3 regions of the Pseudomonas sp. TCU-HL1 genome follow, and region 2 is predicted to be linked to each of the others. Evidence: predicted binding sites of a transcription regulator. Region 2 holds the regulator's gene; each other region holds the start of a gene.

Region 1 (10,131 bases), 2.5 Mb from region 2:
GAAGGAACTAGGCAAAATGGCACCGTAACTTCGGGAGAAGGTGCGCCGGTGAGGGTGAAGCATTTACTGCGTAAGCCCATGCCGGTCGAAGATACCAGGCCGCTGCGACTGTTTATTAAAAACACAGCACTCTGCAAACACGAAAGTGGACGTATAGGGTGTGACGCCTGCCCGGTGCCGGAAGGTTAATTGATGGGGTTAGCGCAAGCGAAGCTCTTGATCGAAGCCCCGGTAAACGGCGGCCGTAACTATAACGGTCCTAAGGTAGCGAAATTCCTTGTCGGGTAAGTTCCGACCTGCACGAATGGCGTAACGATGGCGGCGCTGTCTCCACCCGAGACTCAGTGAAATTGAAATCGCTGTGAAGATGCAGTGTATCCGCGGCTAGACGGAAAGACCCCGTGAACCTTTACTGTAGCTTTGCACTGGACTTTGAGCCTGCTTGTGTAGGATAGGTGGGAGGCTGTGAAGCGAGGACGCCAGTTCTCGTGGAGCCATCCTTGAAATACCACCCTGGCATGCTTGAGGTTCTAACTCTGGTCCGTCATCCGGATCGAGGACAGTGTATGGTGGGCAGTTTGACTGGGGCGGTCTCCTCCTAAAGAGTAACGGAGGAGTACGAAGGTGCGCTCAGACCGGTCGGAAATCGGTCGTAGAGTATAAAGGCAAAAGCGCGCTTGACTGCGAGACAGACACGTCGAGCAGGTACGAAAGTAGGTCTTAGTGATCCGGTGGTTCTGTATGGAAGGGCCATCGCTCAACGGATAAAAGGTACTCCGGGGATAACAGGCTGATACCGCCCAAGAGTTCATATCGACGGCGGTGTTTGGCACCTCGATGTCGGCTCATCACATCCTGGGGCTGAAGCCGGTCCCAAGGGTATGGCTGTTCGCCATTTAAAGTGGTACGCGAGCTGGGTTTAGAACGTCGTGAGACAGTTCGGTCCCTATCTGCCGTGGACGTTTGAGATTTGAGAGGGGCTGCTCCTAGTACGAGAGGACCGGAGTGGACGAACCTCTGGTGTTCCGGTTGTCACGCCAGTGGCATTGCCGGGTAGCTATGTTCGGAAGAGATAACCGCTGAAAGCATCTAAGCGGGAAACTCGCCTCAAGATGAGATCTCACTGGGATCTTGAATCCCCTGAAGGGCCGTCGAAGACTACGACGTTGATAGGTGGGGTGTGTAAGCGCTGTGAGGCGTTGAGCTAACCCATACTAATTGCCCGTGAGGCTTGACCATATAACACCCAAACAATCTGGTGATTGTGGGTGCGATGGGTGAAGTCGACAGACCGAAAATTGGCCTGAACCGCAAAACCAGACTGTCACATACCTGATTCGGGATCGCGTCTCGCGACGAGATCCCTACCGAATTGCTTGACGACCATAGAGCGTTGGAACCACCTGATCCCATCCCGAACTCAGCAGTGAAACGACGCATCGCCGATGGTAGTGTGGAGCTTCTCCATGTGAGAGTAGGTCATCGTCAAGCTTCTATCCCAAACCCCCGATCCGCTCACGCGGTTCGGGGGTTTGTCTTTTAGTGAAAGCTATCGAAATGATTGCTTCGAGCGGTAACCGAAAGGTACTGCAGAGCTGAATCCCTGATGGAGCCAGTTCAAGGTAGCGGGCAGTAGAGTCGACAGACCGAAAGCTGGTCTGAACCCGCAGGAAATAGACTGTCATATAGCTGATTCGGGATCGCGTTTCGCGACGAGATCCCAACCGAATTGCTTGACGACCATAGAGCGTTGGAACCACCTGATCCCATCCCGAACTCAGCAGTGAAACGACGCATCGCCGATGGTAGTGTGGAGCTTCTCCATGTGAGAGTAGGTCATCGTCAAGCTTCTATCCCAAACCCCCGATACGCCAACGCGTATCGGGGGTTTGTCTTTGCGCGTCGGAAAAGTCTCCGTCGGACAAACTGCGAAGTGCAGGTAGGGCGCACCGCGCGCACCAGCTGTTGGGTGTGGCGCAAGGGCTGATCGTGCGATTGGTGAACACGTGGCGCAGCCAGTTGGTCTGGTGCCAAATTCATCTGGCCCGTGACCCTGGAGTTTGCTGCCTTCCCGATTGTTTGCGGTCCGCCACATTTTGTTTCTCTGGCTGGCGCTCTTCCACTTGTTACGCTATTGCTAATCAAGTGCATCTGATGGCGTGATGCACCAGGAGCGATTCGTGATCGTACCAGCTTACTGGGCAGAGCTACGTCAGCTCTCGCTCAACGTATCTGCCGCACACATCGCCATGGTGGCCTTCCTGGAAGAAGCGACAGTCCCTTGGTCGGATGACCAGATGGCGGAGTTTGAGCGGCTCGTGTTGGCTGAGCAGATAGCCATCAGCGCATACGCAACTTCCTGCTCACTCCTTGCGAGTCGAACGTTGACGCCGGTCCGATTGCGACTGGCTGGGGGCGAGTAATCCACCCGCAACGGCTTCGAAAAAACTTCGAACCTATCAAAACCCCGATTCCCAAAAAGGACCTTGGGTTTTAGGTCTGGTGCTTTCGATATGAGGTCAGGTCGCCGCCAGTTCGGACAGCGTCGTCTTGACGGTTGGTAGCAGGGCGTCCACGCCTGTCAACAATTCAGCCAGCAGTCGCTCGTCCACTTCCATATAGCCTTCGTACTCCGCCAGGTTTCGTCGTTTGTGGCACAAGGTGAACAGTCTGACCTGTGTCTTGCCTGGTTCCAGGGCAGGTGGCAAGGATTGGAACACCAAGTAGCGCCGGTCCGAACGATATCCACGTAGACGCAGGGCCGTCAGGGCTAGTGCATGCGTGGCGTTGCAGGCGAGGTCGAGGCGGCTGGAGAAGGGCGACGCCGGGTTATGGGCGTCCTTCAAGCGGTCAACGGCGGAGCGGAGCAGCCCCTCATATTCCCTGCTGTCCAGTGGTTCGAATTTCAGTCCACCCTCTCGATCAACCCCTCATCATCATTGCGCACGTCATTGACCTGCGTGGTCATCGCATGCCCGGTGAAGTCGTCGCGCGCGTCGGCGATGGCCAGCTGGACCCGGTCGGCGGATGTGCGGGGTGACGGCCAGAGTTTGAACTGCTCCGGGGCGAGGATGACCGGCATGCGGCCATGGATGGCGCGTTCCGTGGGGCTGACGTAACGGCCGCACATGGCGGGTTCCTGCGGCGAGGGAGGCTTTCAGCAAAGTTCCGTGACGGCTGCCACGCCGCCGACGCGTTCGTCCTGCCCGAGTGTGGTGGCGGCAGGGCGGGGCCATAATGACGGAGGTGAGTACCGCTGACCGGGAGGGCACCCATGTCACCTTCACCCCCGGAAACCCGCAGCGTTCCTGATTGCGACCGGGATGCGGAGAAGCTGCTGGAGATCGTCCGGCGCACCGTGATCGAGCTGCGGCCCGAGGCGGCACCTGGGCTGCGGGTCAGCCTGAACAGCGTGCTGGACCGGGACCTGGGCGTGGACAGCCTGGCCCGTGTCGAGCTCTGGTCGCGGATCGAGGCGGTGTTCGGGGTGCGTCTGCCGCAGCAACTGTTCGCCTCGGCCAGCACCCCAGCCGATGTGCTGCAGGTACTGCGCGCTGGCGGCGTGAGCCGGCCGGAGGGTGCGGCGGAGCGGGTCAGCGAACGCGTGCAGGAGGACGACTCGCTGCAGGCCCCCGACAGTGCGCGGACGCTGATCGAGGTGTTGGACTGGCATGTGCGTCAGCATCCGGGGCATATCCACGTGCGCCTGCTGGGCGACGACGAGCAGCCGGACGACATCAGCTACGGCGCCCTGCAGCGTGGCGCGTTGGCGGTAGCTGGCGGATTGCAGGACGGCGGCCTGCGGGCGGGGCATGCCGTGGCGCTGATGCTGCCCACTGGGCGCGATTTCCTCGTGGGATTCTTCGGCATCCTCCTGGCCGGCGGGGTGCCGGTGCCCATCTATCCGCCGCTGCGCCTGACACAGATTGAGGAGCACCTGCAGCGCCAGGCCGGCATTCTGCGCAATGCCGGGGCCAGGGTGCTGATCACGGTGGCGGAGGCGAAACTGCTCGCCCGCCTGCTCCAGCCCCAGGTGCCGAGCCTGGGTCGTATCGCCAGCGTGGCGGAGCTGAGCCGAGGCGGGGTGGAAGGCACACCTCCAGCACGGCAGCCGGAGGACATCGCCTTTCTCCAGTACACCTCGGGCAGTACCGGGCAGCCCAAGGGGGTGATGGTCAGCCACGCCAACCTGCTGGCCAACCTGCGCGCCATGGGGGCTGCGCTGAAGGTCGGGTCGCGAGACGTTTTCGTCAGTTGGCTGCCGATGTACCACGACATGGGCCTTATCGGCGCCTGGCTGGGCAGCCTGTATTACGGTTTCAGCCTGGTGCTGATGTCGCCTCTGGCGTTCCTCGCCAGGCCGAAGAACTGGCTGTGGACGATCCACCGCTTCCGCGGGACCCTGTCGGCGGCACCCAACTTCGCCTACGAGCTGTGCCTGAGCAAGATTCCCGAAAGCGACCTGGCAGGCCTGGACCTGAGTACCTGGCGCCTGGCACTCAATGGCGCCGAACCGGTCAGCCCTGATACTTTGCGGCGCTTTGCGGAACGCTTTGCACCTTATGGCCTGGACTCCGGCGCGCTGGCGCCGGTCTATGGCCTGGCCGAAGCCACCCTGGGCGTGGCCTTCCCGCCCCTGGGGCGCGGGCCGCTGCTGGACCGGGTGCAGCGCGAAGCGTTCCAGACGCGTGGCGAGGCGTTGCCCGCTGGCCCGGATGACCCGGCCGCGCTGAGTTTCGTCGCCTGCGGCCGGCCGCTGCCTGGCCACCAGATGCGCATCGTCGACGGCAACGGTGTAGAGCTTCCCGAACGTCGGGAAGGCCGCCTGCAATTCAGCGGACCCTCCACCACCTCGGGCTATTTCCACGCGCCGGAAGAGACCCGCAAGGTGCTGCAGGACGGCTGGATGGACTCGCTCGACCTCGCCTACATGGCCGCTGGCGAGGTCTATCTCACTGGCCGTGCCAAGGACCTGATCATCCGCGCCGGGCGCAATATCTACCCCTATGACGTGGAGGCGGCGGTGGGGCGCCTGCCTGGCTTGCGCAAAGGCTGTATTGCGGCTTTCGGCAGCCGCAATCCGGCTACCGGCACCGACCGCCTGGTGGTAATGGCGGAAAGCCCCGAGAGGGACCTGGCCAGGCAACAGCACCTGCGCCAGGAGATCAATCGCCTCGTGGTCGAGCTGACCGGCGTGCCGCCCGATGACATTGTGCTGGCGCCGCCGCGCAGCGTGCTGAAGACCTCCAGTGGCAAGATCCGCCGCGCAGCCTGCCGTGAACTCTATGAGCGGGGCGAGGTGGGGCTGCCGCGTCTCGCACCCTGGCGCCAGATACTGCGGCTGTCGGTGCACGCGCTGCGCGGCTACCTCGGACGTGCCGGGCGCAGGGGGCGGACGCTGCTGTTTGCTGCCCGTGTCGGGTTGTTGTTCTGGCCATTCGCCGTGCTGACCTGGCTGGTTGTCGCTGCCCTGCCGCACCAGACGTGGTGCCGTACCATCGCCCACCTGTCCGCAGGCACCTTCCTGCGCCTGGCCGGGGTTCCGTTCAGTGTCGAGGGGCTGGGCAATCTGCCCGGAGTGGGGGCGAGCGTACTGGCCGCCAACCATGCCAGCTATCTGGATGGCGTCGTGCTCTGCGCGGCGCTGCCGCCCCACTTCGCCTTCGTCGCCAAGCGCGAACTGGCTGGCCAGTGGGTGGCCGGCCTGTTCCTGCGCAGGCTGGGTGCCCGGTTCGTCGAACGCTTCGACCTGCAACGAAGCGTCGCCGACAGCGCAGACCTGGCCCAGGCGCTGCGGGGCGGACAATCCCTGGTGTTCTTCCCGGAGGGCACCTTCACCCGCGAACCGGGCCTGCGCCCCTTCCACATGGGGGCCTTCGTGCTGGCCGCGAGTGCCGGCGTGCCCTTGCTGCCGGTCGCCATTCGCGGCACCCGCGAGGTACTGCGTGACGGCCAGTGGCTCCCGCAATGGCGATCTTTGCAGGTCCGCATCTGTGCGCCCTTGCGGCCCGGCGGAGCGGGCTGGCTGGAGGCGATCAGGCTGCGGAACGAGACGCGGGCGGCATTGCTGGCGCAACTGGAAGACGCCGAGGCGGCCTTGGGTTGAACCTCCTGTCTTTCCTTGATTGACGGGGAGAAGCCTCTGCGATTTACTGTATATAAATACAGTATTCGTAGGATTTCCCCCAATGGCCTTGGCGATATTTCCTGGCCCTTTCGGCAGTCCCTCCCCGGGGCTGCCGTTTTTCTCTTCCGGCAATGGGCGCGCCTGATGGGCGCTGTCGTTGCCCTCGACGCCCTGCTCAACGAGCGGCGGGTCTGGAAAGGCCAGTCCGGTGCGCCGTCGGCCGGCAGCGAGCAGCCCACCGGCCATAGCGTTCTGGACAGCGTGCTGCCGGGCGGTGGCTGGCCTGAAGCCGCTCTCAGCGAAATCCTGGTTCCAGCCGCGGGCCTGGGTGAACTGCGCCTGCTCTGGCACACACTGGCGCGGCTGACCGCCAGTGCCGAGCGTGTGGTGCTGGTGGCACCGCCGCATATCCCTTATCCCCAGGCCTGGCAGGCGGCTGGCGTGGACCTGCGCTGGCTGGCGCTGGTGGAGGCCAGCGGCCGCGATGCGCTCTGGGCCGCCGAACAGTGCCTGCGCTCCGGTAGTTGCGGTGCGGTGCTCTGCTGGCCGCAGCAGGCCGATGACCGCGCCCTGCGTCGCTTGCAGGTGGCCGCCGAGACCGGCCAGACCCTGGCCTTTGCCTACCGTCCGCTCGATGCCGCCCTCAACCCCTCGCCAGCGGCCTTGCGCATCGCCGTCGATGGACGGCCGGCGCAGTTGCGGGTGCTCAAGTGCCGGGGTGGGCTGCCACCGGCCGCGCCCATCGCCCTGGCCCGGTGAAACCGTCATGCGCTGGGCCTGTATATTGCTGCCGCAATTGGCGCTGGATGGCGTGCTGCGCGGTCACCCCGATCCCGCGGCGCCCCTTGCTCTGGTGACCGGCACACCCCAGCGCCGCGTGCTGCGTGCGCTCAACCTGGCAGCCAGGGACCTGGGCCTGCGTCCTGGCCAGTCATTGACCGCTGCCCATGCCCTGACCCGTGACTTCGCCCTGGTGGAATACGACCCGACGTCCATCGAGCGCTGGCAGCAGTTGCTCGCCGCCTGGGCCTATGGCTTCAGCTCCCAGGTCAGCCTGCGCTATCCGCGTTGCCTGTTGTTGGAGGTGGAGTCCAGCTTCGCCCTGTTCGGCCCGTGGCCACGCTTCGAAGCGCGGCTGCGGCAGGAGCTGGCGGCCCTGGGGTTCCGCCACCGTATCGTGGCCGCGCCCAACCCGGCGGCGGCGCGGGTTCTCGCCAATGCCTACGATGGTTTGGCGCTGGCGAGCCAGGATGAGTTGCGTCAGGCCCTTGGGCGCATGCCGGTGGATCGTGCTGGACTGTCGCGGGAGGCCGCCACTGCGTTCTCCCGCATGGGCCTGCGTAATCTGGAACAGGTGCTGGCGTTGCCTCGGGACACCGTGGCCCAGCGCTTTCCCAGCGAAGTGCTGCTGCACCTCGACACCCTGCTCGGCGAGCGTCCCCTGGCGCTGGAGTATTACCGGCCGCCGGATGAGTTCGACCTGCGCATCGAGCTGAATTTCGAGGTGGAATCCCACCAGGCGTTGCTCTTCCCTCTGCGCCGCCTGACTGCGGATCTGGCTGCCTTCCTCGCTGGGCGTGATAGCGGCGTGCAGCGTTTCACCCTCCATCTGGAGCACCGTGACCTTCCTGAAACCCAGGTGCCGGTGGGGCTGCTCAGTGCCGAGCGTGACGCGGCCATGCTCTTCGAGCTGGCCCGTGGGCGCCTGGAGCAGTTGCAACTGCCGGCGCCGGTGCAGGCCTTCCGCCTGCAGGCGCGGGACCTGCCGGCCTTCGTACCGGAGCGGCGTGAGCTGTTCGACGAGCGCCCGCAGCAATTCCTGCCTTGGGAGCAATTGCGCGAACGCCTGCGGGCACGGTTGGGGGACGATGCGGTGTACAGCCTGGCGGCCCGTGCCGATCACCGTCCCGAGTACGCCTGGCAACTGGATGCAGACGGTCCGCACGTGCCGCTCCTGCCTGGCCCGCCACGCCCTGGTTGGCTGTTGCGCGAGCCCATGCCCCTGCGGGAGTCGTCCATCCGCATCCTGGCCGGCCCCGAGCGCATCGAGTCCGGCTGGTGGGACGGCGGCGATATCCGCCGCGACTACTACCTGGTGGAAACCCGCAGCGGCCAACGCGGCTGGGCTTTTCGCACGGTGAACGGGGAGGGGCCGTTGCTGTTGCACGGCTGGTTCGCATGAGCGCCTACGCCGAGTTGCACTGCCTGTCCAACTTCAGTTTCCAGCGCGGAGCTTCCAGTGCCAATGAATTGTTCCAGCGCGCTGCATGTCACGGCTACGAAGCCCTGGCGATCACCGATGAATGCAGCCTGGCCGGTATCGTCCGCGCCTGGCAGGCGGCCAAGCGGGCTGAACTGCCCCTGGTGATCGGCAGCGAGGTACGTGTCGACGGCGGGCCCAAGCTGGTGTTGCTGGTGGAAAACCTGACCGGTTACCAGCGTCTCTGTCGCCTGGTAACCCAAGCGCGGAGGCGGGCGAAGAAAGGCGAGTACCGCCTGTTGCGTGACGACCTCGCGGAGTCCACCGATGGCCTGTTGGCCCTCTGGGTACCTGATCAGGAAAGCGATGACCACGAAGGTCCCTGGCTGCGCCAGTGCTTCCCCGAGCGGCTATGGCTGGCCGTGGAGCTGCACCAGGGCCCGGACGACGCCGGGCGTCTGGCGCGCCTGCAGACCCTGGCCGAGCGCCTCGGAATCCCGCCCGTGGCGTCTGGCGATGTGCATATGCATGCCCGTGGCCGCCGTGCCCTGCAGGACTGCATGACGGCTGTGCGTCACCACTGCGCGGTGGCGGAGGCCGGGCACCGGCTGTTTCCCAACGGCGAGCGTCACCTGCGCCGCCGCGAGGTGCTGGCCAGCCTTTACCCGCCGGAACTCCTCGCTGAGTCGGTGTGCATCGCGCGCCGTTGCGGTTTCAACCTGGCGCAACTGCGCTACCAGTACCCACGCGAAGTGGTGCCGGAAGGGCACAGCCCCAGCAGTTGGCTGCGTAGCGAGACCGAAAAGGGCATGCGCAGGCGCTGGCCGGATGGCGTGCCGCAGAAGGCGCGGACACTGGTGGAGAAGGAGCTCGCGTTGATCGCCGAGCTGGGCTACGAGAGCTACTTCCTCACGGTGTACGACATCGTCGAATTCGCCCGCCGAGAGAGCATCCTCTGCCAGGGGCGCGGCTCGGCGGCCAACTCGGTGGTCTGCTTCGCCCTGGGCATCACCGAATTGAACCCGTGCAATGCCACCGAACTCCTGTTCGAGCGGTTCATGTCCCGGGAGCGCAACGAGCCGCCGGATATCGACGTCGATTTCGAGCACGAGCGCCGCGAGGAAGTCATCCAGTACGTGTTCCACCGCTATGGGAGGGCCAGGGCCGCCCTCACAGCGGTGGTCAGCACTTACCATGGCGCCGGCGCCATACGCGATGTGGCCAAGGCCCTGGGCCTGCCCCCGGACCAGGTCAATGCCCTGGCCGACTGCTGCGGTGGCTGGAGCGATGCAGCGCCCTCGGCGGAGCGTCTGCGCGAGGTCGGCTTCGACCCCGAAAGCCCGGTGTTGCGCCGGGTACTAGCGCTGACCAACGAGCTGATCGGCTTTCCCCGGCACCTGTCCCAGCACCCCGGCGGCTTCGTGATTTCCGACGCGCCGCTGGACAGCCTGGTGCCGGTGGAAAACGCCAGCATGGCCGAGCGCACCGTGATCCAGTGGGACAAAGACGACCTCGACCTTGTCGGCCTGCTCAAGGTGGATGTGCTGGCTCTCGGCATGCTCAGCGCGCTGCGCCGCTGCTTCGCCCTGATCGAGCGCTACCGGGGCAGGCGGTGGACGCTGGCCACCTTGCCCCAGGGAGACACCGCCACCTACGACATGATCAGCCGCGCTGACACTATCGGTGTATTCCAGATCGAGTCGCGGGCGCAGATGTCCATGCTGCCGCGCCTGAAACCCAGAAATTTCTACGACTTGGTGATCCAGGTGGCCATCGTCCGGCCGGGGCCCATCCAGGGCAACAT
Region 2 (10,131 bases):
GGCAGCAGGCAGCCAATCCATTGCGGGCAGCGAGCGCGGTACGGCCCTCGATGGCGAAGCGGCCAAACTCAACCCCAATGCCGGCTATGAAGTCCTTTTGCACAAGGCCTGGTCCCAGAACCTGTCCGCCACCCCGAACAGCGTGTCGGTGACCTCCGGCGAGCAGCAACTGGGCCACTATCCGGTGGAAGGCACCCTGGCCCTCACCCTTGATCGCAGCGTCGATGCCCGAGCCGACTTCTGGATCAACCAGTTCGACGGCAGCGGCCTGATCAACACCAGCGAGCGCCTGCGCCAAGGCACCCGCCTCAAGAACGGCGAACTCACCTACCTCGACCACGGCAACCTGGGCATCCTGATTCGCGTCAGCCCGCTCTAAGGCCCCATGAGCGCCCTGCTCGACCAACTGAGGCACGTGGATTGGCACCTGGACTTCGATCCAGGCGCCGTCTCGCGGGGCCAGGCCTACGCGAAAGAAGACCGCATCCGCCTGCTCAGCCTGAGCGACACCGCCATCGAAACCAGCTGTGAAGGTTCCGCCGGCCATTTCTATACCCAGTTGATTCGACTGGCCCCCCAGGGCCTGGGCGTCGTCGGCCGCTGCAGCTGCCCCGTGGGCTTCAACTGCAAGCATTGCGTCGCAGCCATCGTCCATCTGCTGGCACAACCCGCCTCCGGCTGGCAACTGACGCCCACCCCCAGCGAACGACCGGTGGACGACCTGATGCCGGTCCCACACCTGATTCTCGGCAGCCATGCCCAGAGCCAGTACGACCTGCGCAGCGGCCGCATGGTCGGCAGCCAACAGCACCGCGCCGGGCTGCTGTTCGATTACGGCGGCGCCCATGCCCACGGCAAACCGATGCGCCCCGAGCGACTGCACCACCGGGTCAACGGCGAACGAATCTCCATCGCCCGCCAGCCCAAGGCTGAACAGGCCTGGCGCGACAGCCTGCGCCAACTGGGTTTCAAGGAGTCGTTGCGGCAGAGCCTGGCGCTCCCGGCAAACAGCGCTGAAATGTTCGAGCTTCCCAGCGACGAGCAATGGCTGCATTTCATGCGAGAACACCTGCCTGCACTTCGTGAGCAAGGCTGGCAGATCGATATGCGTCCTGGCTTCCAGTTCGACCTGACCCAGGTCGAAGGCTGGTACGCCGAAGTGGACGAAGCACCCGGCCGCGAATGGTTCGACCTCGAACTGGGCATCGTCGTCGAAGATCGCCGCATCAGCCTGCTGCCCGTGCTGCTGCGCCTGATTCAGCGCAACCCGGAGTTGCTGGACCCACAGAACCTGCAACGCCGCAGGGACGACGAGCAATTGCGCCTGCAGCTGGACGCCACCCGCGCCTCCGATGGCCGCCCCTTGCAGGTGATGCTGCCCTTCTCCCGGCTCAAACCCGTCCTGACCACTCTAGGGGAGCTCTATCAACGCGACCAGGAGCCGGGGCAGTCTCTTCGCCTGAGCCGGCCCGACGCAGCACGCCTGAGCCAGCTGGAGAACCTGGATCTGCAGTGGCAAGGCGGTGATGAGTTGCGCGAACTCGCGCGCAAACTACGCGACAGCGGAAAGGTCGCCGTGACGCCACCCAAAGGCCTGAACGCGGAACTCCGCCACTATCAGCTCGAAGGTGTGGCCTGGCTGCAAACGCTGCGGGAGGTTGGTGCGGGCGGCATCCTCGGCGACGACATGGGCCTGGGCAAGACGCTGCAGACCCTGGCCCACCTGCTCCTTGAGAAAGAGGCCGGCCGCCTGGACCGCCCTGCCCTGGTCGTGATGCCCACCAGCCTGATCCCCAACTGGCTCGACGAAGCGGCACGTTTCGCGCCGGATCTGCGCACCCTTGCCCTTCATGGTCCGGGACGCAAGAAAGCCTTCGCGCACATGGCAGAACATGACCTGCTGCTGACCACTTACGCCCTGCTCCCGCGCGATCTGGAGCACTTCACGGAACTGCCGCTGCACCTGCTGATCCTCGACGAGGCGCAGTACATCAAGAACCCCACGAGCAAGGCCGCGCAGGCTGCCCGTCAGTTGCAGGCACGCCAACGCCTCTGCCTGACAGGCACGCCCCTGGAAAACCACCTCGGCGAACTCTGGTCGCTATTCCACTTCCTGATGCCCGGCTGGCTCGGCGACAGCCAGAGCTTCCTGCGCAACTACCGCAATCCCATCGAGAAGCAGGGTGACACCACGCGGCTGACTCACCTGAATGCGCGCCTCAAACCCTTCCTGCTGCGCCGCAGCAAGGAAGCAGTGGCCACGGAACTGCCGGCCAAGAGCGAGATCACCCAGTGGGTCGAGCTCAGCGATCGTCAGCGCGACCTCTACGAAACGGTGCGTCTGGCCATGGATAGCAAGGTACGCGACGAAATCGACCGCAAGGGGCTGGCGCGCAGCCAGATCGTGATCCTGGAAGCGCTGCTGAAGCTGCGCCAGGTCTGTTGTGACACGCGCCTGATCGAAGAAAGCGGCGCCCGTTCGCCGCGTGGCAGCAGCTCAGGCAAGCTGGACAGCCTGATGGAGATGCTTGACGAGTTGATTGCCGAAGGCCGCAAGGTCCTGCTGTTCTCGCAGTTCACCAGCATGCTGGCCCTGATCGAGGGCGAACTGCATAAGCACGGCATCGACTACGTGCAGATCACCGGCGATACCCGCGACCGGAGGACGCCGGTGCAACGCTTCCAGAACGGCGAAGTGCCGCTCTTTCTCATCAGCCTCAAAGCCGGAGGCACGGGCCTCAACCTCACCGCCGCCGATACGGTGATCCACTACGACCCCTGGTGGAATCCGGCCGTGGAGCGGCAAGCCACCGACCGTGCGTATCGCATTGGCCAGGATAAACCCGTGTTCGTGTACCGCATGATTTCGCGCGGCACGGTGGAAGAGAAAATCCAGCAACTGCAGGCGCAGAAGGCCGCCCTGGCGCGAGGTGTTCTCGACGGTCGCGAGAAAGAAGACTGGCGATTGCAGGAAGACGATATCGACGCGCTGCTCGCGCCCCTGCCCCGCTTCGCGTGATTCCAGCCTGTGGCGGTGCGGTCAGTGGCATGCCCCGGACGAGATCGTGGCACGACCCCGTCCGGCAGGGCACTCAACTTTTCAACAGATGGGCCAGGACATCGCGCACCTTGCCTATCCCCTCGGCCAGCGCGGCTTCGATCTCGGCCATGGTGATGATGCCTTCGGACTTGCCGGCAGCCGGATTGACCACCAGCGACAGGCAGGCGTAAGGCAGGTCCAACTCGCGCGCCAGAGCCGCCTCGGGCATACCAGTCATACCGACGATATCGCAGCCGTCACGCTCGAGACGGGTGATCTCGGCAACGGTCTCCAGGCGCGGCCCCTGGGTACAGCCGTAGACACCGAAGTCGCTGTGCGGATAGTCGCAGGCATTCAGCGCGGCCAGCAGCTTGCCGCGCAGACCTTCGTCGTAGGGATGACTGAAATCGATATGGGTCACATGGTCCAGATCGCCCTCGAAGAAAGTGCCGATGCGGCCGTGGGAGTAATCGATGACCTGGTGCGGTACCACCAGGTGACCACTGCCCATCGCCGGATGAATGCCACCCACCGCGTTCACCGCAATCACCGCCTGGGCACCGGCGTGCTTGAGCGCCCAGAGGTTGGCGCGGTAGTTGACCTTGTGTGGCGGAATCCGGTGCGGATGTCCGTGGCGGGCCAGGAACAGCACGTCGTGTCCGGCATACTCGCCGTGGACGATACCGGCCGAGGGCGCGCCATAGGGCGTCTCAGGGTTGAGCAGGGCTTTCATGCTCAGGCCATCGAGCTGGGTCAGGCCTGTACCACCGATGATGGCGAAGACGGTCATGGAGGTTTCCTCAATCGATCAACTGGGCTTCACGCAGGTCTGCAACAGCCTGCAGCCAGCGGGGATCCTGTCGGTACTCGGTACCGGGGAAGGCGCGGCGGCGCATGCGCGCCAGGCTCGCCGGTGGCGTGACGCCCAGGCGCTGCAAACGCTCGAGGGCCAGTTCGGCAGACGCTCGGTCATTGCATACCAGGCCCATATCGCAGCCGGCGGACAAGGCAGCTTCGATACGCTCGGCAGCGTCGCCCACCACGTGGGCGCCAGCCATGGACAGGTCATCACTGAAGATGACACCGGAAAATTGCAGTTCGCCACGCAGGATGTCCTGCAACCAGCGCCGGGAGAAGCCGGCGGGCTGGTTGTCCACCTGCGGATAGATGACGTGGGCCGGCATCATGCCATCCAGTTGCGACGCAAGCCGGGTAAAGGGAACCAGGTCGCTTGCGCGAATCTGCTCGAGGCTACGCTCGTCTGTCGGGATAGCCACATGAGAGTCGGCCTCCGCCCAGCCATGGCCAGGGAAGTGCTTGCCGGTGGCAGCCATACCGGCCTGGCGCAGGCCACGAATGAAGGCGCCGGCCAGGCGCGCGGCGCGTTCCGGATCTCCCTCGAAGGCACGACTGCCAACCACGGCGCTGCGCTGGTGATCGAGATCCAGCACCGGCGCGAAGCTGATATCCAGGCCAACTGCCAATACTTCCGTCGCCATCAGCCAGCCGCATTGCTCGGCCAGGTGCTCGGCATTGTCGTTGTCGGCCAGGGCTCGCATGGCCGGCAGGCGCAGAAAGCCCTGTCGCAGACGTTGCACGCGCCCACCTTCCTGGTCGACAGCAAGAATCAGGTCAGGACGCACAGCGCGGATAGACGCGCAGAGTTCTCGAACCTGCCGGGGGCTCTCGATATTGCGGGCAAAAATGATCAGACCGGCGACTTCCGGCTGACGGAGGATCTGTCGATCCTCAGCGCTCAGCCAGGTGCCGCCGACATCCAGCATCAAGGAACCTTGCATGGAAAATCCTTAGGAGAGTTCAGCCGCCGCCCAGACAGGGCACGGCGCTTCGTCTATGCGTACCGCACAGTGGACGGGTACCCGGTCGAAGAGTTCCAGCACATCGGCATTGCGCAGACGAATGCACCCATGGGAACGGGGTACTCCCATGGGCTCGCTGTCCGGCGTACCGTGCAAATAGATATAGCGACGGAAGCTGTCCACGTTGCCCAACCGATTGCGCCCAGGCTCGCGACCGCTCAACCAGAGGATGCGGCTGAGGATCCAGTCACGCCCAGGGAAGCACTCATGTAGCTCGGCGTTCCAGACTTCGCCAGTCCAACGTCGGCCACGCAGCACCGCACCGAGAGGCAGCCCCTCCCCGATGCGCGCACGCACCTGATGCAGGCCGCGGGGAGTGCAGTTGGAACCACTGGTTTCGCCCGCGCCGTTCAGCGCTGTAGACACGGGCATGCGCAGCACCAGCCGCCCATCGGCAAAGCCGTAGAGCTGCTGGTCGGCAATGGAGATATGCAGGAGATCGAGGGTTTGCATGGGCCGCAAGCTTAGCCGATCAGCCTGCCTGCGCCCATCGTTTTAAGCCTTGGCGGGCACTGCGGGAGTCTTGCTACGGGGCTTGAGAACGGCACTGGCCAATGTTTCGTCGGTGACCCCCGTTTCAGCTCGCATGCCGGCAGCCAGGAAGGGCACCATCAGGCGCATGACCTGCTCAATGGAGGTATTAACACCGAAGTCATTTTCCGCCATAGCCCGCAGCGCCTTGATACCGGACATGCTGAATGCGGCAGCACCGAGCATGAAATGCACGCGCCAGAACAGCTCCAGTGGAGGTACTTTCGGGGCCGACTCGTTGACCAGCAGCATGTAGCGACGAAAGACCTTGCCGTAAACCTCTTCAAGGTACTTGCGCAGGTGTCCCTGGCTCTGACTGAATGCGAGCCCGAGCAGTCGCATGAAAATTGACAGATCATTGCCGCTTCGGGGTTTGACTGCCAGCGACTGTTCGACGAGCATTTCCAGCAGCTCTTCAAGGCTGGCCTTGCTTTCCGCCTTGGTCTGGCGCCTGTCCAGCTCACGCTCCAAGCTCTGGCAGAACGGACCGAGGAAGCGCGAGAAGACCGCCTGGATCAGCGCCTTCTTAGATCCGAAGTGGTAGTTCACTGCCGCCAGGTTCACCCCGGCCTTGCTGGTGATCAGGCGCAACGAAGTCTCGGCAAAGCCTTTCTCCGCGAACAGCTGTTCCGCAGCATCCAGAATGCGTTCAACGGTTTCCGACTGGGCCATGGCTCCTCCGCCTGACAAACACTTGTTTGAAACATACGTTTCAGCCGGCTGCCCTGTCAAGCCGTGCTCACCATTATCTGACGCAACGGTCACCCGCCCCGCCATCACTGCCCTGGAAGAAGCGACCTCCCCCAGCAAGCCCGCCTGTTCGCCCCTCACTTGAAAAGAAGCGTTGCCAAGGACGGATCACTGTATATAATCCCAGTCACTGTATAAAAAGACAGAGCGCCGCCATGCTGAAACTGACGCCCCGCCAAGCCGAGATTCTCGCATTCATCAAGCGCTGCCTTGAAGACAATGGCTTTCCCCCTACCCGCGCAGAGATTGCGCAGCAACTCGGCTTCAAATCGCCCAACGCCGCCGAAGAACACCTCAAGGCTCTGGCCCGCAAAGGCGCTATCGAGATGACCCCCGGTGCCTCACGCGGCATTCGCATCCCCGGCTTCGAGCCCGGCAACCACGACGAAGACGGGCTGCCTGTGATAGGCCGGGTCGCCGCCGGCGCCCCCATCCTCGCACAACAGAACATTGAAGAATCCTGCCGCATCAACCCGGACTTCTTCCATCCTCGCGCCGACTACCTGCTACGCGTTCGCGGCATGTCCATGAAGGACATCGGAATCTATGACGGCGACCTGCTTGCAGTACATAGCACTCGTGAGGTCCGGAATGGGCAGGTGGTGGTAGCGCGCCTGGGTGACGACGTCACCGTCAAGCGCTTCAAGCGCGAGGGTGACAAGGTCTGGCTGATTGCCGAGAACCCCGAGTTCGCCCCAATCGAAGTCAACCTTGATGAACAAGACCTGGTGATCGAAGGTTTGAGTGTCGGCGTAATCCGCCGCTAAAGGAGGCCTTATGCAGTTCCCGCAGTCGCTTGGTCGGTCGCAGCTCCCGCTGTTCCATGACGCTATTCTGGCCAACCCCGTGGTGCCAATGCTGACGGAGGTGGTGGTTGAGCCCCAACAGGAAGAACCGGAAGCCTTCAGCGAGCTTTCGCTGCGCGGTGCGACCGGGCACTGCCGCCATCTGTTGGCCTCCGTGCTGCGCGAGCTGAGCGAAGAACAAGATGCGCGCTGGCTGACACTGATTGGCGCCCCCGCCGGCCTGACCCGAGACTGGCTGCGTGAGTCCGGCCTGAATCGTGAACGCATCCTGTTGCTTCAGCCCCGAGGGCAACAGAGCGCCCTTGAGCTGACCTGCGAAGCACTGCGCCTGGGCCGCAGCCACACCGTCGTCAGCTGGCTCCAACTGGGACAGAAAGCTAAACGCCAGCTAGCCCACGCCGCACGCCAGGGCAGCGCACAAAGCTTGAACATTCTGCTGGGCTAGAAAGGGGAGCGGGAACAGGCCACGAGCAGCGCCCGTAGACATCAGACTGTAACCGAATCACTCGAAGATTCGGTTTCATCTTCAATGCAGGACGCGAGGACCTTCGTCGTGCGCCATGTCGCCCTCGGCCAGACGACCGGCCATCTGCACGCCGACGTTCAGCATGGCCTTGGCGACTTCCAGGTGATGTCCCTGAAGGAAAGCTTTGGCATCAGAGGAGAAGTCCAGCGTCACCAACGCCTCCTCGTCATCAGCCCGGCGCAGGATAATGCGACCATCAGGCAGTTCGACTATTTCCAGAAAGGACGTAGACATAAGCTCAGTTCTCCACGAAAGGCGGCTATTGTAACAGCCAGCCGCCATCACGCCCTAGTCCGCCGATCAAATCAGCACTCGCTCAAGGTTTCCCGAAAGCGCAAAGCAAGGGATTTCAGGTTTTGCCGCCAAGACTCCAGCGTCTCGCGCGACAACGGGGCAATTTCCTCTCCCACATTGACCGCAGTGATCAGCGGCAGGCCTGGATCAACCTTTGCCTGCTTCGGCACCTGGGGCGGCTGGAAGAGCGCGCGATAGGCAGCAAGAAGCTCCGCCAACCAGGTCTCGCCCTGCTGCGCAAGCTCCACCAGCTCGGCCAACTCAGGACTGGGAGCAACTGCCAGCACGTCCGCCGTCAGCAGAAGCTCTACCCGTGGCGCATTGGCCTCTGGCAGGCGGTAGTACCCGGCAATCTCGTGACAGAGCCCAAGCAATGCGCCGTAGAGGTGGAAGAGCGCGGCTTCGCGTTCGGACTGCACCATCGCCTGGGCATTCATCGCCCGCCCCTCCTCCGCCTTGCGCCAAGACTCCAGCGACAAGCCCGCGAAGAAGAGCTTCTGGTTGGTACGGGTATACAGCTCATGGGCCATCAGGGCGCCCTCCACAGGTGACTCGGGCAGTATATGCGCGCCCGGCTGCGGGCGCGCTACAGTCGGTCAGCGCTTGTCCTCGACCTTCCACTTGCCGCCATCAAAGAACGCGCGCCAGCCGGTGGGCTTGCCATCGACTTCGGTCTGCACGTACTGCTCCTTGGTCTTTCGACTAAAGCGGATGACTGCCGGACGCCCTTCGGGGTCTTTCTTCGGCGCATCGAGCAGGTAGTGATATTTGGCGTCCAGTTCATCCTTGTGCGGGATCAACTCCTGCACCAACGGCGCACGAGTCTCGCGGTTCTTCGGGAACTGGCTGGCCGCCAGGAACAAGCCGGAAGCGCCATCGCGCAACACGTAGATGTCGTCGACCTTTTCGCATTTGAGCTCGGGCATGCGGATCGGATCGATCTTCGGCGGCGCGGCCTCACCGCTTTTCAGCAGCTTGCGAGTGTTCTTGCAACTGGCGTTGGTGCAACCAAAGAACTTGCCGAAACGGCCAGTCTTGAGCTGCATCTCGCTGCCGCACTTGTCGCACTCCAGGCTCGGACCTTCATAGCCCTTGATGCGGTACTGGCCCTGCTCGATCTCGTAGCCCGAGCAATCCGGGTTGTTGCCGCAGATATGCAGTTTGCGGGTTTCGTCCAGCAGGTACGCATCCATCGCGGTAGCACAGATCGGGCAGCGATGCTTGCCACGCAGTACGCGGGATTCGGACTCACCCTCGTCGTCCGCAGCGATCTCGTCGCCCGGCACCAGGTTGATGGTCGCCTTGCAACGCTCCTTCGGCGGCAGGCTGTAGCCCGAGCACCCGAGGAAGACGCCAGTGGACGCGGTACGGATCATCATCGGCCGGGCGCACTCACGACAGGCGATATCGGTCAGGGTCGGCTGATTGGCGCGCATACCCTTGTCAGCGCCTTCGGCCAGCTCCAGCTTCATCTTGAAGTCACCGTAGAACTCGTCCAGCAGGTGCTTCCAGTCGCGGTCGCCCTGGGCCACGTCGTCCAGATGCTCTTCCATGCCGGCGGTAAAGCCGTAGTCCATCAGGTTGGCGAAGCTTTCGTTCAAGCGCTCGGTAACGATGTCGCCCATCTTCTCGGCGTAGAAACGGCGGTTGTGCACCGTCACGTAGCCACGCTCCTGAATGGTGGAGATGATCGCCGCATAGGTGGACGGACGACCGATACCGCGCTTCTCCAGCTCCTTGACCAAGCTGGCTTCGGAGTAACGCGCAGGCGGCTTGGTGAAGTGCTGGCTGGGCTCGAGTTTCAGCAGCTTGAGCAGCTCACCCTGGTTCATTTCCGGCAGCACGTCGTCTTCACCCGGCTTGCTCTGCTGCGGCAATACGCGGGTGTAACCGTCGAACTTGAGGATGCGGCCCTTGGCACGCAGCTCGAAGCCGCTCGCAGCCACACTGACATTGGTGGACAGGTACTCGGCCGGGGGCATCTGGCAAGCGACGAACTGGCGCCAGATCAGGTCGTACAAGCGCTCGGCATCGCGTTCCATGCCAGACAACTGCGTCGGCCGCAGGCTGACATCGGACGGACGGATCGCCTCGTGCGCCTCCTGGGCACCTTCCTTGCTGGAATAGACGTTCGGCTTGGCCGGGAGGTATTTCTGACCGAACTCGCCCTCGATGAAGCCGCGCACCATACCAATGGCGTCAGCCGAAAGGTTGGTCGAGTCGGTACGCATGTAGGTGATGTAACCCGCTTCGTAGAGACGCTGGGCCATCATCATGGTTTTCTTCACACCGAAGCCCAGGCGG
Region 3 (10,131 bases), 3.0 Mb from region 2:
GATCGGGAAGCCGGTGGCCTTGGAGGCCAGGGCCGAGGAACGCGATACGCGCGGGTTCATCTCGATTACGACCATGCGGCCGGTGTTCGGGCAGATGCCGAACTGCACGTTGGAACCGCCGGTTTCCACGCCGATCTCACGCAGCACCGCCAGGGAGGCGTTGCGCAGGATCTGGTATTCCTTGTCGGTCAGGGTCTGCGCCGGGGCCACGGTGATGGAGTCGCCAGTGTGCACGCCCATCGGGTCAAAGTTCTCGATGGAGCAGACGATGATGCAGTTGTCCTTCTTGTCGCGGACCACCTCCATCTCGTATTCCTTCCAGCCGATCAGCGACTCGTCGATCAGCAACTCGCTGGTTGGCGACAGGTCCAGGCCACGAGCGCAGATCTCTTCGAACTCTTCACGGTTGTAAGCGATGCCACCACCGGTGCCGCCCATGGTGAAGGAGGGACGGATGATGCAGGGGAAGCCGACCTTCTCCAGCACGCCGTAGGCTTCTTCCATGCTGTGGGCGATACCCGAAACCGGGCAGGCCAGGCCGATGTCCTTCATGGCCCGATCGAAGCGCGAGCGGTCTTCAGCCTTGTCGATGGTGTCGGCATTGGCGCCGATCATTTCCACACCGAACTTCGCCAGCACGCCATGGCGCTCCAGATCCAGCGCGCAGTTCAGCGCGGTCTGGCCACCCATGGTGGGCAGCAGGGCGTCAGGACGCTCTTTCTCGATGATCTTGGCGACAGTCGCCCACTTGATCGGCTCGATGTAAGTGGCGTCGGCCATGGCCGGGTCGGTCATGATGGTGGCCGGGTTGGAGTTCACCAGGATGACGCGGAAGCCTTCTTCCTTCAGGGCCTTGCAGGCCTGAGCGCCGGAATAGTCGAACTCGCAGGCCTGGCCGATCACGATGGGGCCGGCACCGAGGATCAGGATGCTCTTGATGTCTGTACGCTTGGGCATGGGACTCTCGTTGCAATAATCAGGACAGGGTTGCGGTGGCCAGCTTCACGCCAAAGCCGACGAACAGGGCGCCGACGCCGCTGGAAGCGCCGGCAGCCAACCGTTGCCGCCGGCGGAACCAGGCCGCCAGACGCACACCGGAAAAAATCAGGAAACTCAGGTAAAGGGCGCTGATGACTTCGAGGATCGCGCCCAGCACCAGGAACGACACCCCGGGGTAGGCGTATCCCGGGTCGACGAACTGGATGAAGAAGGACACGAAGAAGAGGATCGCCTTGGGATTGGACAGACTCAGCAGCAGCGCCTTGCGGAACGGCTGATTGACGTCCATTTCCTTCGCCGGAACAGCGTGCTCGACCGGCTGGCGCAACTTCTGCCAGCCACCCCGGAGCATGCCGACGCCCAGATAGAACAGGTAGGCCGCGCCAACGTACTTCAGGCCGAGAAACAGCATCGGTTCGGCCTTAAGCAGTGAGGCGATTCCCAGTGCCGACAGCAGCATCAGGATCGCATCACCGAGGAACACCGCGCTGGCCGCCCGGTAGCCGGCGCCCACGCCGCGCTGGGCGGCGGTGGCGAGCACGAACAGCGAGTTCGGCCCCGGCAGCAGGACGATGAACAGCGTACCCAGGACATAGGTCCAGAGGTCGGTGATCCCCAGAGTCGGCATCATCTTCGCAGGCCTCTTCAGCGGTCTCAGCGACGCTCAGCCATCGCCGCGATGAAGCGGTCGAACAGCGGCGCCACGTCGTTCGGGCCAGGACTGGCTTCCGGGTGACCCTGGAAGCTGAAGGCGACCTTGTCGGTACGCTCGATACCCTGCAGGGTGCCATCGAACAGCGACTTGTGGGTGGCACGCAGATTGGCCGGCAGGGTCGACTCATCCACAGCGAAACCGTGGTTCTGGCTGGTGATCATCACCACGCTGGAATCCAGGTCCTGCACCGGGTGGTTGGCGCCATGATGGCCATGGCCCATCTTCACGGTCTTGGCACCGGAGGCCAGGGCCAGCAACTGGTGACCGAGGCAGATGCCGAAAACCGGAGTCTCGGTGTCGAGGAACTCGCGGATAGCCTGGATGGCGTAATCGCACGGCTCGGGGTCGCCAGGGCCGTTGGACAGGAAGATACCGTCCGGATTCAGCGCAAGCACTTCACTGGCCGGGGTCTGGGCCGGCACCACGGTCAGGCGGCAGCCACGGGCCACCAGCATACGCAGGATGTTCAGCTTGACGCCGAAGTCGTAGGCCACCACGTGATACGGCAGGTCGCTGGCAGCAATTTCCGGATGGCTGTCGGTTTCCAGATTCCACACGCTGGAGCGCCACTCGTAACGCTCCTCGCAGGACACGACCTTGGCCAGGTCCATGCCTTTCAGGCCAGGGAAGCTGCGCGCCAGTTCCAGTGCTTTCTCTTCGGTGGCGTCATCACCCACGAGGATGCAGCCATTCTGCGAACCCTTTTCGCGCAGGATGCGGGTCAGGCGGCGAGTATCGATGCCGGCAATGGCAACGGTACCGTTTTCTTTCAGGTAATCCGGCAGCGACTGCTTGCTACGCCAGTTGCTTGCGAGCAGCGGCAGGTCGCGAATAATCAGGCCGGCGGCCCATACACGACTAGCCTCGGCGTCCTCCGGCGTGGTGCCGGTGTTGCCGATGTGCGGATAGGTCAGGGTGACGATTTGCTGGGCATAGGAAGGATCGGTAAGGATTTCCTGATAGCCGGTCATGGCAGTGTTGAACACTACCTCACCGATGGTATGGCCATCGGCCCCAATGGCGTCGCCGCGAAAAATGCTGCCGTCGGCAAGCGCGAGTATGGCTGGCTTAGTCAAGAAGACCTCCCGTAGATCAAGGCTGAAGCAAACGCAGGTTGTAAAAAAGCGGGATGACGTTGATACCGTCACCCCGCTTTTTTATCTGAGCCATTTCTGCGTAACTTTTAGTGGACACACTAAAGCTGCAGTTTATAGGAATGCGTCATTTCGGTCCACCCGAAAGACATCCCATCTAACAATCCAGCGATCGCGCGAGCTAGAGAGCAACAAGGCGGAAACAGCTGAGGAAGCGGAGTTTACGACTGTAAATGAGCATTCCGAAGCTGTTGCCAACGCCGTTACTCCGACGCGCAGCCGATCGCGCATCAGCGAAGACCGAGCACATCCTGCATGTCGTACAGGCCCGCGCCCTGCCCTTCAAGCCAGAGCGCAGCACGCACCGCGCCCCGAGCGAAGGTCATGCGACTGGAGGCCTTGTGGGTAATCTCGACGCGCTCACCGTCCGCAGCAAAGAGGACGGTGTGATCGCCCACCACGTCACCTGCACGCACGGTGGCAAAGCCGATGGTGTCCCGAGCCCGCGCACCGGTCTGACCTTCCCGACCGTACACAGCCACCTTGGACAGGTCGCGCCCCAGCGCGTCGGCCACCACCTCCCCCATGCGCAGCGCAGTGCCGGACGGCGCATCCACCTTGTGGCGGTGGTGCGCTTCGATGATCTCGATGTCCACCTCATCACCCAGCACGCGAGCGGCGGTATCCAGCAGCTTGAGGCACAGGTTCACGCCGACGCTGAAATTGGCCGCGAAGACGATCGGGATTTCCCTGGCGGCAGCCGCCAGCAGCGCCTTCTCTTCAGCAGAGAAACCGGTGGTGCCGATCACCATGGCCTTACCGGCCTGACGGCAAACCTCCAGATTTTTCAGGGTCACTGACGGATGGGTGAAATCGATCAGCACGTCGAACTCATCGGCCACCTTGGCCAGATCGCCCGACAGCGGCACACCGATTCGCCCCAACGCAGCCAGCTCACCGGCATCGGCGCCGACCAGGGTGCTGTCCGGACGATCGATGGCGGCAGTCAGACCGGCGCCCTGCGCCTGCTGAACCGCCTCGATCAGGTTCTTGCCCATGCGCCCAGCGGCGCCCATCACAGCAATACGTCGCATAAAAGTAAGCTCCAAGCTGGAAGCCCGAGACAGGAGGGCGCCCCCGAGATGCGCGACCCCGGCCTCCGCCCTCCAGCTCATCGTTTAGAGATCGCCGAAGAAGCGCTTCATGCCTTCGAACCAGCTGCTGGCCTTGGGCGAATGGGAGCCATCGTCCTGCAGCGACTTGCGGAACTCCTCAAGCAGTTCGCGCTGGCGCTTGTCCAAGTTGACCGGTGTTTCCACCACCACCCGGCACATCAGGTCGCCGGCACCGCCGCCACGAACCGGAGCCACGCCCTTACCACGCAAGCGAAACAGCTTGCCGGTCTGGGTCGCTTCCGGAATCTTCAGCTTGACCCGGCCATCCAGGGTCGGAACTTCAAGTTCGCCCCCCAAGGCAGCGTCTGCAAAGCTGATCGGCACTTCACAGTAGAGATGCTTGCCATCGCGCTGGAAGATCGGGTGCTCACGCACATTGACCACGACATAGAGGTCGCCGGCCGGCCCGCCCAGGGCGCCGGCTTCGCCTTCGCCGGTGAGGCGGATGCGATCCCCGGTATCGACACCGGCCGGCACCTTCACCGACAGCGTCTTGTGCTCTTCCACGCGCCCCTGGCCATGGCAACTGCCGCAAGGGTCGCTGATCATCTTGCCGCTACCGTGGCAGCGCGGGCAGGTCTGCTGCACTGAGAAGAAGCCCTGCTGCATGCGCACCTGACCAATACCGCCGCAGGTGGTGCAGGTGACCGGGCTGGTACCCTTCTTGGCCCCCGAGCCATCGCAGGTCTTGCAGTTGACCAGGGTGGGGACGCGAATGGTCACCGTGGTGCCGCGCACCGCCTCTTCCAGATCCAGCTCCAGGGTGTAGCGCAGGTCGCTGCCACGCTGCGGACCGCCACGCTGGCCTCCACGCTGTCCACCGAAGAAGTCGCTGAATACGTCACCGAAGATGTCGGAGAAGCTGGCGCCACCGAAGCCAGCACCGGCGCCCGCGCCCATCTGCGGGTCTACCCCCGCATGACCGTACTGGTCGTACGCCGCACGCTTGCTGGCGTCGGACAACACTTCGTAGGCCTCGTTGGCCTCTTTGAATTTATCCTCGGACTCCTTGTCCCCCGGATTACGGTCCGGGTGGTGCTTCATCGCCAGCCGGCGATAAGCCTTTTTCAGCTCGGCCTCGCTGGCGCCACGCTCAACACCGAGGATCTCGTAAAAGTCACGTTTAGCCATAGGTTTCCTGCACTCTCGAATTCACCAGCCCCAGACGCGCCAACGCGGGAGCAAGCTCCCGCGTGACGGATCAGGCGTACGGGGCGAAAGTCCCCGCACGCTGAGGCGGAAGCAAGCGTGACACTTACTTGTTTTCCTTGACCTCTTCGAACTCGGCGTCAACGGCATCGTCGCCAGCCTTGTCCGCGCCCGAGGCTTGCGGCTGTTCACCGGCCTGGGCCTGATCGGCGTACATCTTCTGTGCCAGCGGGGTGGAGGCCTGGGACAGTGCGTTCATCTTGGCTTCGATCTCAGCCTTGTCGTCGCCCTTCACAGCCACTTCCAGCTCACCCAATGCTTTCTCGATGGCAGCCTTCTCCTCGGCGGTGGCCTTGTCGCCAGCCTCGGTGATCATCTTGCGAGTGGCATGGACCAGCGCGTCCCCCTGGTTGCGGGCAGCGGCCAGCTCTTCGAACTTGCGGTCTTCCTCGGCGTTGGCCTCGGCATCACGCACCATCTGCTGGATTTCTTCCTCGGACAGGCCGGAGTTCGCCTTGATCACGATGGACTGTTGCTTGCCGGTGGCCTTGTCCTTGGCGGACACGTGCAGGATGCCGTTGGCGTCGATGTCGAAGGTCACTTCGATCTGCGGCACGCCACGCGGAGCTGGCGGAATCTCGGCCAGGTCGAACTTGCCCAGGGACTTGTTCTGAGTAGCCTGCTTGCGCTCACCTTGCAGCACGTGAATGGTCACGGCGGACTGGTTGTCATCGGCAGTGGAGAACACCTGCGACTTCTTGGTCGGGATGGTGGTGTTCTTCTCGATCAGCGCGGTCATCACGCCACCCAGGGTTTCGATACCGAGGGTCAGCGGGGATACGTCGAGCAGCAGTACGTCCTTGACGTCGCCGGCCAGCACCGCGCCCTGGATGGCAGCACCGATGGCGACAGCTTCGTCCGGGTTCACGTCCTTGCGCGGCTCTTTGCCGAAGAAGTCAGCGACTTGCTTCTGCACCTGCGGCATACGGGTCTGGCCGCCAACCAGGATCACTTCCTGGATGTCGGACACGTCCAGGCCGGCGTCTTTCAGGGCAATGCGGCAAGGCTCGATGGTGCGCGCAACCAGGTCTTCCACCAGGGCTTCCAGCTTGGCGCGGGAAATCTTCACGTTCAGGTGCTTCGGACCGGTCTGGTCTGCAGTGATGTACGGCAGGTTGACGTCGGTCTGCTGAGCGGAGGACAGCTCGATCTTCGCCTTCTCGGCAGCTTCCTTCAGACGCTGCATGGCCAGGGGATCGCCCTTCAAGTCCATGCCGGACTCTTTCTTGAACTCTTCAACGAGGTAGTCGATCAGGCGCAGGTCGAAGTCTTCACCACCGAGGAAGGTGTCGCCGTTGGTGGCCAGCACCTCGAACTGGTGCTCGCCGTCGACTTCGGCGATTTCGATCACCGACACGTCGAAGGTACCGCCGCCCAGGTCATAAACGATGACGGTGTGGTCACCCTTGGCCTTATCCATGCCATAGGCCAACGCAGCCGCGGTCGGCTCGTTGATGATGCGCTTGACGTCCAGACCGGCGATACGGCCGGCGTCCTTGGTGGCCTGGCGCTGGCTGTCGTTGAAGTAGGCCGGAACGGTAATCACTGCTTCGGTCACCGGCTCGCCGAGGTAGTCTTCGGCGGTCTTCTTCATCTTCTTCAGCACTTCCGCAGAGATTTGCGGTGGCGCCATTTTCTGGCCCTTCACCTCGACCCAGGCGTCACCGTTGTCGGCCTTGGCGATCTTGTAAGGAACCATCTTGATGTCTTTCTGTACGACGTCTTCTTCGAAGCGACGACCGATCAGACGCTTCACCGCGTACAGGGTGTTCTGCGGGTTGGTCACCGCCTGACGCTTGGCGGACTGGCCCACCAGGGTCTCGCCGTCGTTGGTGTAGGCGATGATGGACGGCGTGGTGCGAGCGCCTTCAGCGTTCTCGATCACCTTGACGTTGCCGTTCTCCAGGATGGCCACGCAAGAGTTGGTGGTCCCCAGGTCGATACCAATGATTTTGCCCATATTCTCTCTCCCGAAACTTTGGATTCTCCGCGGCCTCGTTTTACGGACCGCGGCAGCACATAAACGCTTGATCTAACAGATGGGGGCCCGAAGCCGGATTTCAAGCCTGCTCGTCAATCGACGGCGGCGTGGCACTCGGTGCCTTGCTGACCACCACCATGGCGGGGCGCAGCAGGCGACCATTGAGCAGGTAGCCCTTCTGGAACACCTTGAGCACGCTACCCGGTTCGACATGAGTGCTTTCTTCCATGGCCATGGCCTGGTGGTGCTCAGGATTGAAGGGCACACCGTGGGGGTCCACAGCTTCCAGCTGGTGACGCTTAAGTGTGTCGTGGAGCAGCTTGAGGGTCAGCTCCATGCCTTCGCGCACCGCCTTGACCGTCTCGTCGGTAGCACTGGACAGCTCCAGGCCGCGCTCCAGGCTGTCGACGACCGGCAGCAGGTCGTTGGCGAACTTTTCCAAGGCGAACTTGTGCGCCTTCTCCACATCCTGCTCGGCACGGCGGCGGATGTTCTGCAGCTCGGCGGCAACGCGCAGCGACTGATCCTGGGCCGCAGCCAACTGCTCTTCCAGCACCTGCACGCGGGTGGCGAGATCTTCGCCGGATGCGGCTTCAGCAGCAGGATTCGCTTCGGGGGTCTGGGTATCCAGGGTCTGTTCGTCGGCCATGCTTTCCTCCTCATACAAGACAGCTGCGGGCAATGACCCGCCGATATGTCCGCCTATATGGGGGCCGCAATTTGTCGGTTCAAGGGGTAAAGGCAATTGTCAGCCAGAAAACAAACACTGTATAAATAGCCAGCCATCTCAGCGCGGGAGTCGCACCATGCTGGTACACCTGTCGATCCACAACTACGCCATCGTCGAACACCTGGACCTGGAGCTCGAAGGCGGCATGTCCGTGATCACCGGCGAAACCGGCGCCGGCAAGTCGATCATGCTCGACGCACTCGGCCTGACGCTGGGCGATCGCGCCGACAGCGGCGTGGTGCGCCCCGGCGCCGACAAGGCCGACATCCTCGCCAGCTTTGATGTCAGCAGCATTGCCGAGGCCCGCGACTGGCTTGCCGAACGCGATCTCGAACAGGATGGCCCGTGCATCTTGCGTCGCGTAATCACCGCCGAAGGCCGCTCCCGCGCCTACATCAATGGCACCCCTTGCCCGCTCGGCGACCTGAAGAGCCTCGGCGAACTGCTGATTGATATCCATGGCCAGCACGAACACCAGTCCCTGCTCAAAGCCGACACCCATCGCCGCCTGCTGGACGAATTCGCCGGTTCCAGCGACCTCGCCCGCCAGGTGCAGTTGGCCGCCCAGCGCTGGCGGCAAACCCGCCAGGAGCTGGAACGCCTTTCCCGCGCCGGCGATGAACAGCGCGCCCGCCACCAACTGCTGAGCTACCAGCTGGACGAACTGGAGAACCTCGCCCTGGGCGAGAACGAGCTGGAACAGTTGGAGCAAGAGCACAAGAACCTAACCAACGCGGAGAGCCTGCTGGCCGCTTGCCGGCAGGTCACCGACATGTGCAGCGAGAGCGATGCCGGCAACGTGCTCAGCGCCCTGACCGCCAGCCTCAATCGCCTCACCGCCTTCCACGCCCAGCCCGGCGCACTGGCAGAGGCGGTCAATTTGCTCTCCAGCGCACAGATCCAGGTCGAGGAAGCCATGGGCGAGCTCAATCGCTTCCTCGATCATTTCGACGCCGATCCGGAACGCCAGCAGACACTGGAAGAACGCCTCGACAGCATCTACACCCTGGCGCGCAAACACCGGGTCCAGCCGGGCGAGCTGGCAGAGCTTCAACAGAAACTGCTGGATGAACTGGAAGCCCTCAACGCCGACGATGAGGCCGCCGAGCGTCTGGCCGAGGAATTGGCCGCCTATGAGCGTCACTACCGGGAGAAGGCCGGCGAATTGAGTCAGCTGCGCGCAAATGCAGCCGGACGACTGGCCGGAGCAGTGGAGGCGGAAATGCAGCGCCTGGGCATGCCCGGCGGGCGCTTCAGCATCCAGCTGCACGCCGGCCAATCGGAAGAGCCCCAGCAACACGGCCTGGAACAACTGGAATTCCTGGTCAGCGCCAACCCCGGCCAGCCGCTCAAGGCCCTGGCCAAAGTGGCTTCCGGTGGCGAGCTGTCGCGTATCAGCCTCGCCATTCAGGTCATCACTGCACAGACCTCCCGCGTGCCTACCCTGGTCTTCGACGAAGTGGACGTAGGCATCGGCGGCCCCACCGCCGAGGTAGTGGGCCAGCTGCTTCGCCGCCTTGGCGAGCGAGGCCAGGTGCTCACCGTCACCCACCTGCCACAAGTGGCCGCCCAAGGCCACCACCACCTTTTCGTGCACAAGGAGCGCGGCACCGAAGAAACTCGCACCGCAGTGGCCAAGCTTCAGGAGGCTCTCCGCATCGAAGAGATCGCCCGGATGCTGGGTGGCGTCGACCTTACCGAGGAGTCCCTGGCCCACGCCAGAAAGATGGTGACCAGCGCCCAGCACTGATCACCCGTAAAGAAAAAGGCGACCTGAAGGTCGCCTTTTTTGTACGCAATGCGCTTACTTCTTCTTGCGCACGTAAAGCACCAGGTTGTGGTCGACCAACTCGAAGCCACGCTCCTTGACGATCTCCTTCTGGCGCTTCTCGATTTCCGGATCGAAAAACTCGATCACTTCACCACTGTCCACGCACACCATATGGTCGTGGTGACCGCTGTCGGCCAGCTCAAATACAGCATGGCCGCCGTCGAAGTTGTGGCGCACCACCAGGCCCGCCGCTTCGAACTGGGTCAGAACCCGGTAGACAGTGGCCAGGCCGACATCTTCACCGGCTTCCATCAGGGCCTTGTAAACGTCCTCCGCGCTCATGTGGCGTTGCTCGGTGGAATCGAGCATCTGGAGGATCTTGACCCGAGGCAAGGTCACCTTCAGGCCGGCTTTACGCAGTTCGTTGTTTTCAACCATGGTCGGCTTTCTCGAGGAA

The links. The regulator LexA, encoded in region 2, represses DNA repair genes until DNA is damaged. The targets are predictions, from matches to a motif close to CTGTNTNNNNANACAG.
Region 1: a site for LexA is predicted at 6,153-6,168, ahead of imuA (translesion DNA synthesis-associated protein ImuA). Genes of this name have one in related genera too.
Region 3: a site for LexA is predicted at 7,940-7,955, ahead of recN (DNA repair protein RecN). Genes of this name have one in related genera too.

What each region holds. Positions count from the first base shown of each region.
Region 1 is NZ_CP015992.1:4,795,942-4,806,072, reverse strand. Features, by position in the region: rRNA gene THL1_RS21975 (23S ribosomal RNA) at 1-1,239, shown strand, start outside; rRNA gene rrf (5S ribosomal RNA) at 1,376-1,491, shown strand; rRNA gene rrf (5S ribosomal RNA) at 1,733-1,848, shown strand; gene THL1_RS21955 (hypothetical protein) at 2,520-2,909, opposite strand; gene THL1_RS21950 (hypothetical protein) at 2,906-3,130, opposite strand; gene THL1_RS21945 (AMP-binding protein) at 3,275-6,106, shown strand; gene imuA (translesion DNA synthesis-associated protein ImuA) at 6,272-6,886, shown strand; gene THL1_RS21935 (Y-family DNA polymerase) at 6,894-8,309, shown strand; gene THL1_RS21930 (error-prone DNA polymerase) at 8,306-10,131, shown strand, end outside.
Region 2 is NZ_CP015992.1:2,307,751-2,317,881, reverse strand. Features, by position in the region: gene THL1_RS10670 (CsiV family protein) at 1-379, shown strand, start outside; gene THL1_RS10665 (DEAD/DEAH box helicase) at 386-3,019, shown strand; gene THL1_RS10660 (S-methyl-5'-thioinosine phosphorylase) at 3,093-3,830, opposite strand; gene nagZ (beta-N-acetylhexosaminidase) at 3,841-4,839, opposite strand; gene THL1_RS10650 (L,D-transpeptidase) at 4,849-5,373, opposite strand; gene THL1_RS10645 (TetR/AcrR family transcriptional regulator) at 5,416-6,123, opposite strand; gene lexA (transcriptional repressor LexA) at 6,357-6,968, shown strand; gene sulA (SOS-induced cell division inhibitor SulA) at 6,979-7,452, shown strand; gene THL1_RS10630 (hypothetical protein) at 7,534-7,767, opposite strand; gene THL1_RS10625 (DUF6586 family protein) at 7,839-8,357, opposite strand; gene topA (type I DNA topoisomerase) at 8,424-10,131, opposite strand, start outside.
Region 3 is NZ_CP015992.1:5,324,181-5,334,311, forward strand. Features, by position in the region: gene carB (carbamoyl-phosphate synthase large subunit) at 1-957, opposite strand, end outside; gene leuE (leucine efflux protein LeuE) at 977-1,627, opposite strand; gene carA (glutamine-hydrolyzing carbamoyl-phosphate synthase small subunit) at 1,654-2,790, opposite strand; gene dapB (4-hydroxy-tetrahydrodipicolinate reductase) at 3,099-3,902, opposite strand; gene dnaJ (molecular chaperone DnaJ) at 3,987-5,114, opposite strand; gene dnaK (molecular chaperone DnaK) at 5,239-7,152, opposite strand; gene grpE (nucleotide exchange factor GrpE) at 7,253-7,822, opposite strand; gene recN (DNA repair protein RecN) at 7,980-9,653, shown strand; gene fur (ferric iron uptake transcriptional regulator) at 9,708-10,112, opposite strand.